DNA from 3 places in the Paenibacillus sp. FSL R5-0923 genome. Region 1 is predicted to be linked to each of the others. Evidence: riboswitches for the same ligand, from Rfam matches in the RefSeq annotation. Region 1 holds a riboswitch; each other region holds the start of a gene.
What was found. Region 1 has a riboswitch for cobalamin ahead of MKX35_RS25595 (S-layer homology domain-containing protein). Riboswitches for the same ligand answer to the same signal wherever they lie in the genome.
Positions count from the first base shown of each region.

Region 1 (5,571 bases):
TTATTAAAGCCTGTAATTAACCCTGCTTTATGAGCAGCATTCACATATGGATAGAACCAATCTCCCAGAGCGACATCCTTGTAGGTAATTCCTTTGTCACTCTTGATATCCAGTTCCAATGCTGATACTAGGATCTTAGTAAATTCTGCTCTTGTAATTTCAGACTTCGGATTGAATTTACCATTGTTACCTTGGATATATCCTTTTTGTGTAGCTGTTTCAATCGCTGAGTACGCCCAGGGTGAGATCTTATCGGCGTCTGTATACAGTTTTTTGATATCATTTGCATTCGAGTTATTATCTTTCGAAGTATCCTTAGGACCCTCTGTTGGAGATGGCTTTCCGTCAGTATTAACATTAGTCCCTGGTGTAGATCCACCACCCGGAGCTGAAGTAGGCGTTGGTTTAAATCCTGATCCCAAGTCCTCACCTAGATCCGTAGTATAACGCCACTGAAGACTATCTCCAGCATTCAGGGTATATAGAGATGCCCCATACCCAGGATACTTTCCATTCACATTATACATCCATCCACTACCACTACCATGATCAAATTCCCCATCACCAGCAATGGATTCGACATATACACTATTGTATATTTCTGTCCACTTAAACTTATATACGATACCGCGGCTATCCAGAACTCTTTTTAGTACAGTCCATGCTGTGTCACCAGGTTGTAGCTCAACCTGTGCAGATGGAACAACATACCCTTTATTGATGGTAAGCTTATCCACAGACAAAGTTACAGTTGATTTAGGTGGAGTGACTTCGCCACCGTTACCTTCGCCACTACCGTCACCACCAGGTGTTTGTACTGTACTAGTGGTGTAAGCAACGTAATCAGTGAAGTGATTGGTTTTTACGATTAAATCATTTCCACTATCATAGGCATACTCAGACTTACCGCTTGCAAAACCTAAGTCATCATTTGCAAACTTTTGAATGTTATGTGGTGTGCCGTCTTGAATATAAGCTGCATCTTTTCCTTTAAGATCCTTAAAAATTAACGTAATGAATTGACTGAATTCTACTCTTGCACTGCCGCCCATTGAAAAAGCCTGAACAATACTCTCCAGCTTCTTGTCCTTAGGAATAACCTGATTCAGACTATCCTTAAGCGCAGTTTCTGTGCCTGCTATAGATGAAATAAGCTCAACCTTAGCATCACCACTTGTAACTTTTGCACCTTTAGGAATGACTACAGATACGTCACCTTTAGTAGCCTCTATTTGAGGAAGAGTACTATTTCCAAGTAAATTGACACTTACTGCGGATTGCTTATACTCTGGGATTTCCACTGTGATTTCTTTGTTGCTATCTTCGGGGCGTATCGGAATGATGTAATCATAATTATCGCCCTCTGGAATTTTAATTTCTGGTTTATCTCCTGATGGGATCTGTACTTCTATCTCTTCTGGATCTTCTGGTTGTTCAGGTCCCGGCTTTTCATCATTCATATCATACAGACGGTTCTTATGATTAATCAGACGATCATAAGCAACAAGTGCATACGTACCTTGATCCGTTGCCATTCCATCTACTTTTCCGGTGAGAGTATGCTTAAATCCACCATCCGGTCCAGCAAAGGTAAGTAGCGCGTCTATAAGCGAATTTCCTTCTTTTACAAATTTAATGTCACTGTGCGGATCTACGCCTACGCCAGTTAAAGCCACAATAACCTGTGCGATGCTCTCACTGCTTGTGCTTCCCCAGCTTGTATATCCACCTTGAGCATTTTGCGTACTCGATAACCATGCAATCGCCCGATCCACGGCAGCTTTTACATTTGGATTAGTTGCATAATAAGGCGCAAGAGCTTGCATAGCCATCGCAGTAATATCGGTATCAGCTTTTGCTGGGCCTAATGCCCAACCTCCGGCGTCCGCTGTACCTTTTTTGATTTCTTTATCTAAAATATACTTAATCAAATTCTCTCTTGTAGTCTGATATATTACCCCATCTTTATCAGGCTCAGGGAATAGAACGGGGATCTCGTACGTACGACTATCTAAGGCAATCAGTGCAAATATGGGACCATTAATCCCTTGCTTCTGAACATATTGATAATCAGCGAGTGCATTGATTAGATTATTACCCGCAACATTCGTGATATCCTTCCCGATCGAGGTAAGTCCTAGAATCGCTCTGGAATGCTCTGTGCTTTTAATAGCATCGAGTTTTCCATCCTTCATTAATTCTGTTACTTTCTTAGCTACGTTGTTGTAATAGAGATCATAATAACCACTTGGTACTTCGTAGTTGGCACGTGCTAAAGATAAGATCGACCATTCCCCACTGCCAGTACCAAATGACGGATTCTTTACCGTTTTTAAAATATAGGCCAAGCTTTTATCTAACTGTTCCTTTGCGCCAGTGGTAGCATTCAGCTTGTAGGTAATTTGATATGTTTTCTCTACTCTATTTTCTGCTCCGTCTACTGCCGTTACAGTGATTACATTACTACCTGGGCTTAGAGATGCTTTGTACTCACCATTAGTAGCAGATAGAACGACTCCATTAAGTTTTACTGCTGGCATGATATCTTTAAATATATTGTCTGTGACAACTACTCTGAAACTTAAATCTTTATCGGACACTTCCTGTTTATCCTGAATACCACTTACAGTAATAACAGGTGGCTCTATATCCAAAGAATTGGTAAGCCCGACAAGCGCATGATCTACACTTACTTGAGAGCTTTCAATATTTTCGAGCACGGAATAGGCTTGGTAGACTGCCGATTGTACTACAGTTCTATCCAAAATACTTTCTTTATTCGGATCGCTGTTAATCTCTGCAATTTCAGCAGTTAAAGCGTCCTTATTGGCAAGTTGAATTGGTAGTTCTCCCCAACCACCACCAAGATCAGAACCATAGCCATACGTGGTGAACTGAGTTCGGATGATGTCACCATCTTGAGGATCATATTGAGAAAAACCAACTGGAGGAAATTCATTATTTACTGCATACATCCAACCAGACATGGGGGTGTAGTCAAACTGACTCAACCATTGTTGATTTACTTTAGTTCCTACTGTCATCCCACCAGCTGAGATCATATCTAAAATATATTTCGGAATATTCACTTCATCTCTGGCATTATCTTTAACTTCAGATAGATAAAAGCTACTATTTATATCTCCTAAATATTTATAATTGCCCTCTCCTAGCGCACGCATAATTAAAGATGCGCCATTGTCCCCTTCGTAGATCGGAACTTTAATAGGTTCCTTAATATATCCTTGACCCAATGTGAACTTCTCTACAGATACAGTTGCGTACCCTTTAAGCGTAGAGCTTGCTCCATCTGCATGAGCCGGAATTACACTTGTAGAGAATGTCGTGATGAATACAGCTACAATAAGTAACCAAGCTAAAAACTTATTTTTCTTCATGTTTCATAACCCTTCCCTTCTTTTCCTATGATAAAAAACAGAATTAAACCCAGCGAGAAAAAACACCAGCGCCACCCATTAAGGGATGGCATTCACAAAAAAAAACCACTCAACATAACGTCAAGAGGTTTAAGATAGTGAACCGCAACAATAGCAGGCATATACTATATCAAACACCTCTCTATCGCTCGTAGAGTTTAACGGTGTATCAGAAACAGGCAGATATTCTGGCTCAAGTATCATCACCCTTGCTACCTTCCCAGTTTCCCAGTGGTACCTTGCAAGGACTCCTCTTTCACAGCGGCGGGACCGCGCGGGATTCACACCCGCTTTCCATTTAACCAATCTATGATTGTATTTCCGAAACATTCATAATTGGCACCTATTGCTAATATTAATTTTTCCATGCTTCATCATATCTAATATATATGCTTTTGTCATGCAATATTTGTTTTTTGTATAACGAGTAGTTAGCGATAATCCTATTGAATATCAAATCATTTTAACCACAATATACTCTTTTTCTCTCAGCTCAAAACCATCCTCCAGTGACAAAGAGGCCAAATCAAAGATTCGATCATACTTTTTATTACGTGGGAGCCCTTCTTCCTCAGCCCAGCATGTATAAAGCTCAAACTCGGCACCAGATACCCCATAATCTGTCATAAGCCTAAATAACTCCCGACAACACTTGAGTGAGGCGTTATACGATCCCGGTAGAGTATCTTTTAGCTTAGGGGATACAGAGAAGCCGCCCCAATTCGGTGAAATCCGAAACACATATGGACTCCGAAAATGCTTGCGAATCTCATCGTTCCAATACCCAAGTTCCTCTATAAAAATACCCGCTGCATCTTCTTCCGAGTCGTATACAAGACAATCCTCATCTCTTAAATGAGATAGATCTGCGATGTCATCCAAAGGAATTATACCTTGCAGGCGCTGAGCCTCTCTTTGTTTCTTATACTCCGGGGAATTTTTCACTTCATTATATGTCTTTGCTGACGGTACACTGCCTCTTTCTCCTAACGGAAGCTCTGTAGCCGAGCCTATGTAATGAAATCTGCTCACTGGATTGCCCTCCATAACTTTGGAATCACTACAAATCACTAATTCATATATGAATTTACCACAAATTAGTAAGGTACTCGTTGAAATTATTCTATGTTAGGGTATTTGGTAAGCGTTTACAATGAATTCATGGAGGTGTACGTGTTCATCTAAGCACCAAAGTACTAAGGAAGGTCAGGTTTAAGCATCCTCAAAAATGATCTTACAAAGGAGAATTCAATGACTACTCGAATCCAGAAATCATTCTTATCATTGACCCTTGTCACCGCTCTTCTGCTCTCTTTGTTCTCATCCATTGCCGCCGCTGCCACTAAGGACGAGCAACAAGCTAAGGCAGCACCAAAGAGTAAGATCCAATCCTATGTAGACGATATGCAGCCCGGTTGGAACCTTGGCAATACTCTAGATGCTACAGGTGAGGATGAAACCTCCTGGGGCAATCCGCGTGTGACCCAAGAACTGATTAAGAAAATCGCCGCACAAGGCTACAAAAGTATCCGGATTCCTATCACTTGGGATTCACACATAGGTGAAGCACCGAACTACACCATTGATCAAGCTTACCTCAACCGTGTCGAAGAAGTTGTAGGCTGGGCGCTAGACGCCAAGTTATATGTAATGATCAATGTCCATCACGACTCCTGGTTATGGGTAAGTCATATGGAAGAGAAGCATGATGAGACGCTGGCGCGTTATAATGCAGCATGGACTCAAATTGCGGACCGCTTCAAGGATAAATCCGATAAGCTGATGTTCGAAAGCATTAATGAACCTCGTTTCACGGATGGCGGAAGTACGGATGAAGCGAAGATGGAACAAATGCTTGCAGAGCTCAACAATTCCTTCCATCAGATCGTTCGAAACTCAGGTGGAAAAAATGATGTCCGTCCGCTAGTGCTACCTTCATTAGAGACTTCTCCTACCCAACCTAGAATGGATCAGCTCTACAAGACGATTACAGCTCTTAACGATCCGAACATAATTGCGACCGTTCACTACTATGGCTTCTGGCCGTTCAGTGTGAATATCGCTGGTTACACCACGTTTGAAAAAGATACAAAAAACGATATCACCCAAACTTTTGATAACGTTTACAACACTT
Region 1 covers NZ_JBBPAT010000002.1:116,173-121,743, reverse strand. Annotated here, with positions in the region: gene MKX35_RS25595 (S-layer homology domain-containing protein) at 1-3,398, opposite strand, end outside; cobalamin riboswitch at 3,599-3,799, opposite strand; gene MKX35_RS25590 (hypothetical protein) at 3,891-4,469, opposite strand; gene MKX35_RS25585 (cellulase family glycosylhydrolase) at 4,689-5,571, shown strand, end outside.

Region 2 (5,571 bases), on a different contig from region 1:
TCACCGTAAGGCTCTTCTGGATAAGCTTTATAGCGGCGATGAACGGCTGCTTTTTTATAAAGGGTAGTCAGAAGGGCACGGGCAGCTGCAAACTTCCAAGTAGGCTCTTCTTTCGTTACAAGCTCTAGAGCACTCATGGTGAAGGCATTGCTAATTTCTTCTCCGCTTACGGAGTCACGACGCAGTTTGGAAATTACTCCCCGCAGCAATGTTTCTTTATTTAGTTGATCAAGACCTTCTAAGATACGGTCGGCGTATACGGAAAGGCGCTTCTCATCAAAAGCCAGTTGGCGATTATCTGGTTTTACTACGAATTGTGGCATGGTTATTTCATCCCTTCTTATTTTGGATTAATTTTGAATATCAAAAATTGATATATTATAGCGCAGTAGGCTGCCACAGAAAGACCTCCGAGCCGTTCGTACTGGCCGGAATGTCGATTATGCGTTGGTTAGAGCTTCCTCGGTAAGGAAGTGTAGTATCTTTCAATTCTTCTATAAAACGTCCATCTATTAATACCTGACACTGTGTAAGTAGATTCCACTCCGGCGAACCGGGAAGGGCGGTTAGTTCCTCATACGTATAACCACTGTAAATCCAGATGGGGAAGCCAGGGAGCACGGCGCGAAGCTCATGAATGAACCCAAGTACCTCTTCTGCCGAGAAAAAAGGATCGCCGCCTGCCAGTGTTAGACCATCCAGCAAAGGGTTAGCGGCGATTTCTGCAATGATTTCATGTTGACGTTCTAAGGTGAAGAATTCTCCATATTTAAAGTTCCATGTCTCGGGATTAAAGCATCCCGGGCAACGATGACGGCAGCCGCTGATGAAGAGGACGGCCCGCATGCCCTCTCCCTCGTTAATCGACTCCGGATAGTATCCGCAAATATTCATAAATGCTTAACGCGATCCCGTACTTCGGCTTGTTTGGCGGCATTGAAGCGGGTCTGATAGTCGCCAGTTAAATAACCTGTAACTCTGCGCAAACGACGGATGTGCACGTCATTCTCATGTGCGTTGCAGGAAGGACAGTTTGTCCCAATTACACCTTCGTATCCGCAGCTGGAGCAGCGGTCAATCGGATGGTTAATGCTGAAGTAGCTGACCTGTTGTTCTAGTGCATATTTAATGATTTTGATAAAAGCAGATGGATTGCTGCGGGCATTGCCATTTAATTCGACATAAGAAATAGCCCCGGCATTGCAGTATTCATGGAAAGGAGCTTCCAAGCTGATCTTCTGAGCAGCACCTAGATCGTAGTATACAGGGATGTGGAAAGAGTTCGTATAATACTCACGGTCAGTTACGCCCGGAATAGAACCCAGTACCTTGCGATCAATCTTGGTGAATTTGCCGGACAGGCCCTCTGCTGGTGTTGCGAACAAGGTAATGTTGAGATTAAGTTCCTCACTTTTAAGGTCGCAATACTCCCGCATGTGACGCACGATAGCCACAGCCTTGGCATGGACTTCCATATCCTCGCCATGGTGTTTGCCATACATGGCTTTCATGCATTCCGCCATACCGATGAAGCCAAGCGACAGACTACCATGCTTCAGCAGTTCGCCTACAGAGTCTTCAGGAGCGAGATTTTCGCCGCCTTCCCAGACGCCTTCTCGCATCATGAAATCGGATGCTTTAGCTTTTTGCGCGCTTTGGATGTGGAAACGATGAAGAAGTCCTTCCAGCGCAATATCCATATAGTGATTTAGATCCTCATAGAAGCCAGCTTCGTCTGCGACGGTACGTCGGCCTGTTACTGTGCCGTGTGCCAGACCGAGACGAACCAGATTCAGTGTATTAAAGGAAAGGTTGCCCTTCCCGGAGCAATGATTACGCCCAAAACGGTCACCGAGCACTCGGGTGCGGCAGCCCATTGTAGCAAATTCCGTATCAGGATCACTTGGATCATAATACTGCAAGTTGAGCGGAGCGTCCAGATTAGCGAAGTTCGGATATAGTCTGCGTGCAGAACATTCCGCCGCTTTTAGGAACAATTCATAGTTAGGATCGCCTTGCTGTTGATTGACTCCTTGCTTGCATTTGAAGATTTGAATCGGGAACACAGGTGTTTCTCCGCTGCCAAGTCCGTTCATCGTTGCTGTTAGCAGGGAGCTGATCACAAGCTGACCTTCTGGTGAAGTACAAGTACCATAATTGATGCTGGTAAACGGAATTTGCCCACCGGATCGGCTGGACATGGTATTGAGGTTATGTACCATACTTTCAGCCGCTTGCAGGGTTTCGATTTCGGTTTCCTTTAGTGCAAAACGAAACGCTTTTGGATATAACTCCGCCAGATCGGTCCGACTCATTGTAATCTCGCCCAAAGAATCATTAGCTTGTCCCTCATCAAAATAATCCAGACCCTTGCGGAACAGCTTAGCGAAGGATTTGGTTACATAAGGTGCTAGATCATAGTCGAGCTTATTGGCGGATACGCCGCCATATTGAGCATTTTGCTGGGATTGAAAAATAATTGCTACCAGTGACATAGCTGTCATTATGGAGTTCGGAGGACGAACACTGCCGTTGCCGGTGTTGAAGCCTTCGCGGAGAAGCTTATCAAACGGGATAAAAATGCAGTTAGTCGTTCCGATTGCGTATTGATCCAGATCATGCACATAGACGACATTGTCATCAATGGCTTGCACTAGCTGCGGTGGCATCGTAAAGTTGCGGGCGTACCATTTTGAATATTCACTGCCGAACTTGCTCATTTTACCGGAGAAACTCTCTCCGTTCAAATTGGCATTCTCGCGCAGCAAGTCCAAATCCCGGCTGTCGATAATATCGCGTCCTAAATCAATGAGCTCTTCTAAAAGAACTTCTCGTGCATTTGTTGTACCGTTAAATTGTCTCTCCAACAACGTCATTGTATAGCTCTCCTCTCAGTCTATCGTCCTATCATTAAGAAGTGGTGCCGCATAAGCGGCCGTATATTCATTGTGATCTCATAAAAAAAGCATCCTCTAGCGAGGATGGCAGAAAATGCCCGATGCGTTATGTAAATATCCACACAGATATTTGTAGTGGCCTCTAAGAAGATGACCGCATGCGGACACCGTTCCTGTTCCTCGCAGGCACTCATAGTTGGTGTCGTCGAAACAGGCAGGTCTCCTGGCTTCCGTAGGACCTCTCAGCGCCTTCCCAAGGGGGCTCTTACCCCTCAGTGGCTTCTGCCAGGAGATCTGCCCATCTTAAGCTTCTAAAAGCTTGTAAGGGGCATCCGGTTACAGTGGCGGGACCGCAGCGGATTTTCACCGTACTTCCCTATTAAGCTCTAATTCCGATAAAGGATCAAAGCGCCTGTCTCCACTATATTTTGTTGTCGTTAGATAAAAATAACCCAAGATGTTGTGTTTGTAAACAGTTTTTTAGAAAACCCGCGCGGGGAGCGGGTTCTTCAAAAGTACTCCACAAATGATCCACAGGCTGTCCATAAGTAATCCACAATTGATCCACAGGCATATAAAAAATGATTCATAAATTGTCCGAAAAGATGCCACAAAGAGTCCATAAATGTAGTGCAGATGACCCTAGAATTCATGTTAGAAAAAATACTTGTGGCGAAAGTCATATTTCGGAGAATTTTGGGGAAAGAAGAAGGGGCATAATAAAGCTGAGATCATTTGTGGGAGAGCGGTGGAGTTGTTACAATAGAAGGAGACACATACTTTAAAATTCCGAGGAGGTATTCTCATGCCTATTGCTGAAGTAACCGTTATTCCGATTGGAACAGGTAGTACGAGCCTTAGCAGCTACGTTGCGGATATGCAGCGAGTGCTGAAGACGGTAGAAGGGATTACTTATGAGCTTACATCCATGGGTACAATCATCGAAGGGCCTCTTCAGCGTATTTTTGCTGCAGTCGAAGCGCTGCACGAGTCTCCTTTTGCCGCAGGTGCAGAGCGTGTCTCTACCTCACTTAAAATAGACGACCGCCGCGATAAACCCTCCACTAGCCGTGGAAAGCTGGAGTCTGTGGAGCGTAAACTACAGGTGGAATAGCAGTTTGGGAGAGTAGGGAAATAGGGAGAAATAGGCTTGCGTTTCTGGCTGAAAGTTGTATAATATTTTTTGTTTGACAGAAAAATCAGCCTTAAGCTGGTGTAGCTCAGGGGTAGAGCAACGCACTCGTAATGCGTAGGCCGGGGGTTCAATTCCCTTCACCAGCATCCAAAAAAAACATACGTGGCGCGGATTCTTGGAATTTCGAGGGGCGCGCTTTTTTTAATTGTTCTACCCTTTATTTGAATAAAGAGTTTTCTGGGGGATAAGTATAAAATTCTGAAGAGTGGTGCGGACTTCCTGACTGACGCACTCGTCCAATCCAAGGACTCGGTATGGTACAGGGAAGAGCCGAATTTCATCAAGATTGAAGACGGCGTTTTCGTCCGGCAGAGATTTGAATTTAGAGCATACATAAAATAATCCGCCGAGCATGAGCTTGGCGGATTATTGCTGCTTCATTTGAAAACTCTCTACACACTGGACTCTAGAGCATACCGGTGATTTGGTCCAGCTTTCCGTTCTTACCTTCTTTCAGGCCCCCAAGCAACAGCCAGTTTCTCGCATGCCGAAGGGGGAAACAAAAGATCAATGGAGCAGGCTTCTTTCTCGCGACAATGACGTGATTACTTTTTGCTCCAGGCCTCATTTATGAAAATAAGCACTTGGTTGGGGCCAGTTCTCTTCATCACTCTAAAGCCCGTTGTGGAAACGGTCCCTATGCCTTGAGCGTTCGGAAAACAGTATCCGCCGGGACTGCAAGTTCCGTCGTCCCGAACTCGCAGTTTCCCAACTATTCCAACAGGCACCCATTCTGGACGGTCAAGGCGTGACACATATTCAGCTGTAGGATCCCAGGCCGGATTGAGGACCGGCTCCGATTTGGTGAAGGCCAAACGGGTTACGGTGCCATCAGGCTCCTTCAGTTCTGGGATAACCACCTCGTGGTATTGGATTCTCCCCCATTCATCTTTAAGGAACAGATCGTGCCAGCGCAAATCACTTGCATCTGCGATCATTGCCGGCGTTGCGCTTACGACACCAAGAATGTATTCATCTTCAGCGGTAGCCTTGCGGATCATCTCTCCTTCGCCATGGAAAGTTACGAAATATCCGACGTCAATCGGAAGTCCGTCAGAAGTCTCGAACATTTCTGCATAATCCGCAGCTGCAGGAGATATCACTGCACCATCGAGAAACAGATTTCCGGTCGATCCTTGAAGCACAGCGGCATTAAGCGTTGGACCGACAACTAGGCCGTTGGCCAGATGCCAGGATAAGGGGAACCGGGTAGCCCCGTTCGTGCCCATGATATGTGACCCGAAATGGTTCGCCACATTGTTTAATCCTTCGACATGAGATAAATCAGCAACAGAGATATTCTGCTGGCCTTCAACGTGTGAGACGGCACCACCTGCTGTATTGTTGCTTCCTTCCACGTGAGATATATTTCCGTTGGCTGTATTTAATTGTCCTTCGGCATGCGAAATGGGACCGCTGGCAACATTAATCGCCCCTTCAGCATGGGTCATGTTATTGGTGGCTCGGGTTCGAAAGCCT
Region 2 covers NZ_JBBPAT010000001.1:215,905-221,475, reverse strand. Annotated here, with positions in the region: gene MKX35_RS01025 (ribonucleoside-diphosphate reductase subunit alpha) at 1-323, opposite strand, end outside; gene nrdG (anaerobic ribonucleoside-triphosphate reductase activating protein) at 379-894, opposite strand; gene MKX35_RS01015 (anaerobic ribonucleoside triphosphate reductase) at 891-2,876, opposite strand; cobalamin riboswitch at 3,094-3,328, opposite strand; gene MKX35_RS01010 (MTH1187 family thiamine-binding protein) at 3,703-4,011, shown strand; tRNA gene MKX35_RS01005 (tRNA-Thr) at 4,107-4,178, shown strand; gene MKX35_RS01000 (peptidase G2 autoproteolytic cleavage domain-containing protein) at 4,638-5,571, opposite strand, start outside.
Region 2: linked by a shared signal. The riboswitch ahead of MKX35_RS01015 (anaerobic ribonucleoside triphosphate reductase) and the one ahead of MKX35_RS25595 (S-layer homology domain-containing protein) in region 1 are both predicted to bind cobalamin.

Region 3 (5,571 bases), on a different contig from region 1:
AAATAAGTAACCATCCAACTTCTCCCCGAAAAACTCCACCATATCGGTTCTTTCGAACTCACCGTGCACGAGTACATCCAGACCCAGCTTTTCTTGGAAAGTGATTGCATCTGCAATCTGCTCACGAACGAACCCGTCGTAACGCTCTTGATTCCATACGCCTTTACGCCATTTCAACCTTGCCTGGCGCACTTCTACGGTCTGTGGAAAGCTTCCGATTGTTGTCGTTGGCAGAAGTGGCAGCTGCCACTTCTCCTGCTGCACCTTCAGGCGCTCAGCAAAAGGTAGGCTACGTTGGTCTGGTAAATCTGCAAGTCCGAGAACTTGCTCGGCCACATCCTTACGACCGCGTTCAGGAAGTGCACGGAAGGCAGTAAGGGCTTCGCGACTGGCTGTCAACGCAGCAGCAGCTTCTGCTGTACCCTCTAAGGCTGCAGCAAGCAGGCCAAGCTCTCTAAGCTTCTCATCAGCAAAAGCTAAAGCAGCCTTGACGGTGGCCTTCAGCTTCACCTCACCCTGAACAGTAACCGGAACATGCAGCAAACTGCAAGAAGGCTGTAGAATAAGACGATCAAGCGGTACATGTACACTCAGCTTCTCGATCAGCTGCAGCTTAGCATCCAGATCCGAGCGCCAGATGTTGCGTCCGTCAATAATACCCGCTCCCAGCCACTTATCCTCAGGCCAGCCAAGACGTTCAATCGATGCCAGGTTCGTCCCGCCATCATGGACAAAATCAAGACCTAAACCTTGTACCGGAAGCTTGAACAGTGCCTCCAGCGGTTCAGCAGCTTCAAAGTAAGTCTGCAGAATAATATTTAATCCAGGCACGGATTCAGCAATTTCTGTGTAAATCGAGTTAAGTAATGATAATTCTGATTCATTTATTCCTGTAACAATCGCTGGCTCATCAATTTGTACCCAGCTTACTCCTTCTTGCTTCAGTTCCTGCAACAGCTGAACGTAAACCGGAAGAAACCGAGCAGCAATCTTCGCAATATCCGCAGATGCAAAACCTTTTGACAACTTAAGGAATGTATAAAGGCCTAAAACCACAGGTTTACCCTCAATTCCCGCTTGGGACTTGGCAAAACGATAAGCTGCCAGTGGTTTATTCTCGGTCAGACGCGGCGTTTGTGCACCGATCTCTGGAACGATGTAATGATAGTTCGTATTGAACCATTTAGTCATCTCGCAAGCGGTAGCCTCAGCATTTCCTCTAGCCATCGCAAAATAAAGATCAAGCCCAATGTCGCCACCATCATACGCATAACGTGGAGGTACGATCCCGAACATTACAGCTGTATCTAGCACATGATCGTAGAACGTAAAATCATTTACCGGAATTAAATCAATTCCTGCCTCCTGCTGAGTCTTCAAATGCTGAAGCTGAATTCCTGTCATTTCAGTACGGAACGCTTCCTCATTTATTTTTCCCGCCCAGAAGGCTTCCAACGTTTTCTTCCACTCGCGGTTTTTTCCGATTCTTGGATAGCCAAGATTGCTTACTTTTACTTTGTTCGTCACTTTGCAGCTCCCCTTCTCCATCTTCTTATTTTGGACTCGATATCACTTGCATTCCTTTAAAAAAGAGCGCCCTTCCCTAAAAAAGTCAAAGGGAAAGACGCCCATAATATACCTATGGTTAACGTCTAACACCTTCCTATCCTCCGTAGGTGAAGCAGTGCTGTTGAAACAGGCAGGTCTCCTGGCTAGCGGTGTCAGCATCCTTAGCAGTCTTCCCAGCAGTAGTAAATTGCCAGTGACATATGTTGCTATGGACTCTTCCGTTACAGTGGCGGGACCGCATCGGCTTCAAACCGAATTTCCCTATTAAGCCTACCGAATTACTAATTTCCGGCAAGCACCTGTCTCCGATATTGTCAAGCTAAAACGCCTTCAGCGTCCTTTTAAGGACGGTAAGCGTTTATGCGAGAATTATAAGGATAAAGTGAGTGTCTTAAATCTGATGTCATCATACGTGAAAGCCCCCGTCATCTGCAATAGATTACGGGGGCTTTTGTTATATCGATTCCTTATAACGGATTTAGAAAAACACGAAATATACTACTGCAGCAAGTACTATGCGATATATAGCAAATGGTAAAAGCTTAATCCGGTTGATCAATTTCAAGAAGAAACGCATCGATAATAGTGCAAATACAAAGGCACTGATAAAGCCTGCAATGAAGAACGGCAGGGCATCGATGGTGAAATATTGCCAGTTCTTCATCAGTGAGAGTAAACTGGCGCCTGCCATGATTGGAACAGCCATAATAAACGTGAAATCAGCAGCAGCGCGATGACTCATACCCAGAAGAACACCACCAGAAATCGTCGACCCGGAACGAGAAAATCCCGGCCACAAGGAGAAGCACTGGACCAGACCAACACCTAGCGCCTGCTTATATGTAATCTGATCGACACTCTCCGTTTGAATCTTCTTTGGTCCGAATAGATCCGCAATAATCATTAATACAGCACCGACTACTAGACCGATTAACACGGTGGATGTAGAGAATAAATGCTCGTCAATATAATCATTAAACAGAACCCCCAGCACGCCTGCTGGCACTAAACCTACAAGCACCTGTGTAAGCTTCAGGTGGCCGCCTTTTTCAAGCTGTGGTTGTTGCTCGGTTACAGGATCCAACTGCTTGCGGCTGAAGCGCTTTAAGCCCAGCAATTCAATGAACCTATTTCTAAAAATAACTACAACTGCTAATATTGACCCCAGCTGTATAACCACTTTGAACGTATTGGCCGTATATTGCCCAAATAACTCTGTCGATTTTAACCACATATCATCAACAATAATCATATGACCTGTGGAGGATACCGGAGCAAATTCAGTCAATCCTTCAACAATTCCCAAAATAATAGCTTTAATAATCGTTAATAGCTCCATTTGTTCTCCTCCTTTTAATCATAACTTTTATCTATATGTCCTTCTCGGCTCAACCTTCGGTGTTCATTTTCCGGCTGCGCTTGCGGAAGAACAAATACCCAAGGATCACTACTCCACCTGCAAGAAGCACGTACACTACGTTGGAGTACATATCCATATACATGGCGATGTCTTCCCAGGACTCACCCAATGCCGCACCAATAAGCACCAGCAATAGATTCCATCCCAGCGTACCAATCGTTGTGAAGATCATAAACACTCCAAATTTCATGCCCGACATCCCTGCAGGGATCGAAATCAAACTACGCACTAGTGGAACCATCCGACAAAATAATACGGTCCAATAGCCATATTTGTCAAACCAAGCGTCAGCCTTGTGGATGTCCTTTTTGCTAATCCGGAGTAGGCCGCCCCAGCGTTCAACGATCTTTTCCAAGCGATTTACATCCAACAAACGACCGATATAATAGAGAATTACTGCACCCAGCAGTGAGCCAAGCGTAGCAGCAATAATTACACCAGGAATGGTCAAATTCGTTGTGGTTGTCATGAATCCGCCAAAAGGAAGGATCACTTCGGAAGGAATCGGTGGAAATATATTTTCAAAAGCGAGCATCAGGAAAATACCAAAGTAACCAAACTGCTCCATAAAATCTGTAATCCATACTTGCATTTCGTAACCCCCATTATTCAGATCAAGTTCTTCTTCAAGTTGCGTAAATAACGGCTGCGAATAAAAAAGAAGTAAAGTCCCTGGACAGCCAAATATCCCAATAAAACCGCCCCGGTCTCCACAGCAATAGATAAGTAAAACAACCGCTGAAGCGCAATAAAGGCAAACACACTATGCAAAATAGCTACCCCAACCGGAACAAAAAACAACAACGACAATTGTATCGTTACAATTCGGTTTAGCTCTTGATCTGTAAGTCCCATTTTGGACAATGTAGAATATTGATGACGATCATGATCTAGATCTGTATACAGCCGGAAGTAAAGGAAGCTGCCTGCTGCAATGAAAAAGACAGTACCCACCAGTAAAGAAGCGAATAGCATCGTGTTGTACAATGTTCTTTGTATTTCAAACAGCGTGCCGCTAACAACAATCGCGTATGGCGAGTTATTTTCATAGGATCGTTTCCCTTTATGAGCAAGATCCGCAGCTATACCTACCGTTCGCGGGAAGTCATCCATGTAAAATCCTGTATACAAATCGGTCTGTACGGGATGAATAGCCTTGTAAAGCTCATCGCTAATCACAACACCACTGAAATCTCCCCCATCCCTTCCATCCAGCTCCGGCAATAGATATTCAGCAATCGGAACATGCTGGGTATAACCCATTTCTCGAATGGAAAGACCTTGCTTCAAGGTATATACCGGCTTTACTCTACCCGCTTGCAGACTCCGGTCTCGTTGCGAACCGATCATCACCAGTCCTTCATCTCTACTTAGAGGCTGCTCATCCGTCGTAAACCCTGCACGAAGCAGAGCAAGCTTATAATCACTGTAAGCAATCAAGGGAAGCCTTAACGTGCGATCTGGCCCGGTCTGAGATTCCACCTCTGCGTATTTAATCGGAATACTAAGTGTCTCATAGGGTAAACCGAGCGTTGTAAGCTCTTCCTTAATTTCGTCCAAATGCTGATCAAAAGGATCCTGCAATTGATTGCCTTTGGCTACATAACCAACTGCTGCGGGATAGTCCAATTTCAACTCTCTGGAAAGCGTATGGATCGATGCGAATACTCCCACTGAAGTAAAAGATACTGCGGATACAATCGTCACCATAAAAAACATTCGGGCATTCTCTTTCCAGCGGTAAGACAAACCCGATAAAGTAATGATATTCGTGTGGTTCCAATACAGGCGCCGGATCGTCTTAAGTAGTTTAACAGTGTAAATACTGAGCTGAGTATAAAAGAGATAGGTACCCGCAACCGTAATTATAACGACGGGGAACATCACCTTTTCAACCGAAGCCGCTTGTGCTGTAGCTGCCATAAAATAGCCCGTTAACAGCAATAAAGCAGACAGTATAGATAACACCAAGGAAACTTTAGGTTCCTCTTCTGCTTTTCGTTCTCCCTGAAACAGCCGCATCAGTGATTCATTCCCAATAAAGAAGAACGTGCTTAGCGAGATTAGAATAAATAACAGCGCAAAGCTACATATCGTTAGTACAAGCGCCTGCCATGGAAGATGAAACGTTAAAAGAGGTATCCCTAGAAAAGTAGATCCGATCATCAAAAACAACTTACCTAGAATTAACCCAAGTAAAGTACCTGTCAGGATGGCAGAGGTGCCGATCATCATATTTTCCAAAAATACCATCATGTTCAGCTGTCGCTTCGTCATTCCATGCATCAATAAAATCCCAAACTCCATCTTACGTGACTGCAGGAACGATCCGACCGATACAAGAACGAACAAGGAGCAAAACACATAAATAATGGTTTCTGCCGCCATCATTGTATGAGCAGCTGTACTATAAACCAAGCTCTTAGAAATATCCGGATGGTAAATAAACAATGCGCACACAAAAAAGATCATCACTGAAAAAGCACTGACGACAAAATAAGCCGCATATTTACGCTTGTTACGTGTAACATTCCTATAAGCGAATTGCCGAAAGGTCATGGCTAGTTCCCCCAAGCAGAGAC
Region 3 covers NZ_JBBPAT010000001.1:2,605,133-2,610,703, reverse strand. Annotated here, with positions in the region: gene metE (5-methyltetrahydropteroyltriglutamate--homocysteine S-methyltransferase) at 1-1,548, opposite strand, end outside; cobalamin riboswitch at 1,682-1,887, opposite strand; gene MKX35_RS11535 (undecaprenyl-diphosphate phosphatase) at 2,048-2,908, opposite strand; gene MKX35_RS11530 (DedA family protein) at 2,958-3,581, opposite strand; gene MKX35_RS11525 (ABC transporter permease) at 3,599-5,548, opposite strand; gene MKX35_RS11520 (ABC transporter ATP-binding protein) at 5,523-5,571, opposite strand, start outside.
Region 3: linked by a shared signal. The riboswitch ahead of metE (5-methyltetrahydropteroyltriglutamate--homocysteine S-methyltransferase) and the one ahead of MKX35_RS25595 (S-layer homology domain-containing protein) in region 1 are both predicted to bind cobalamin.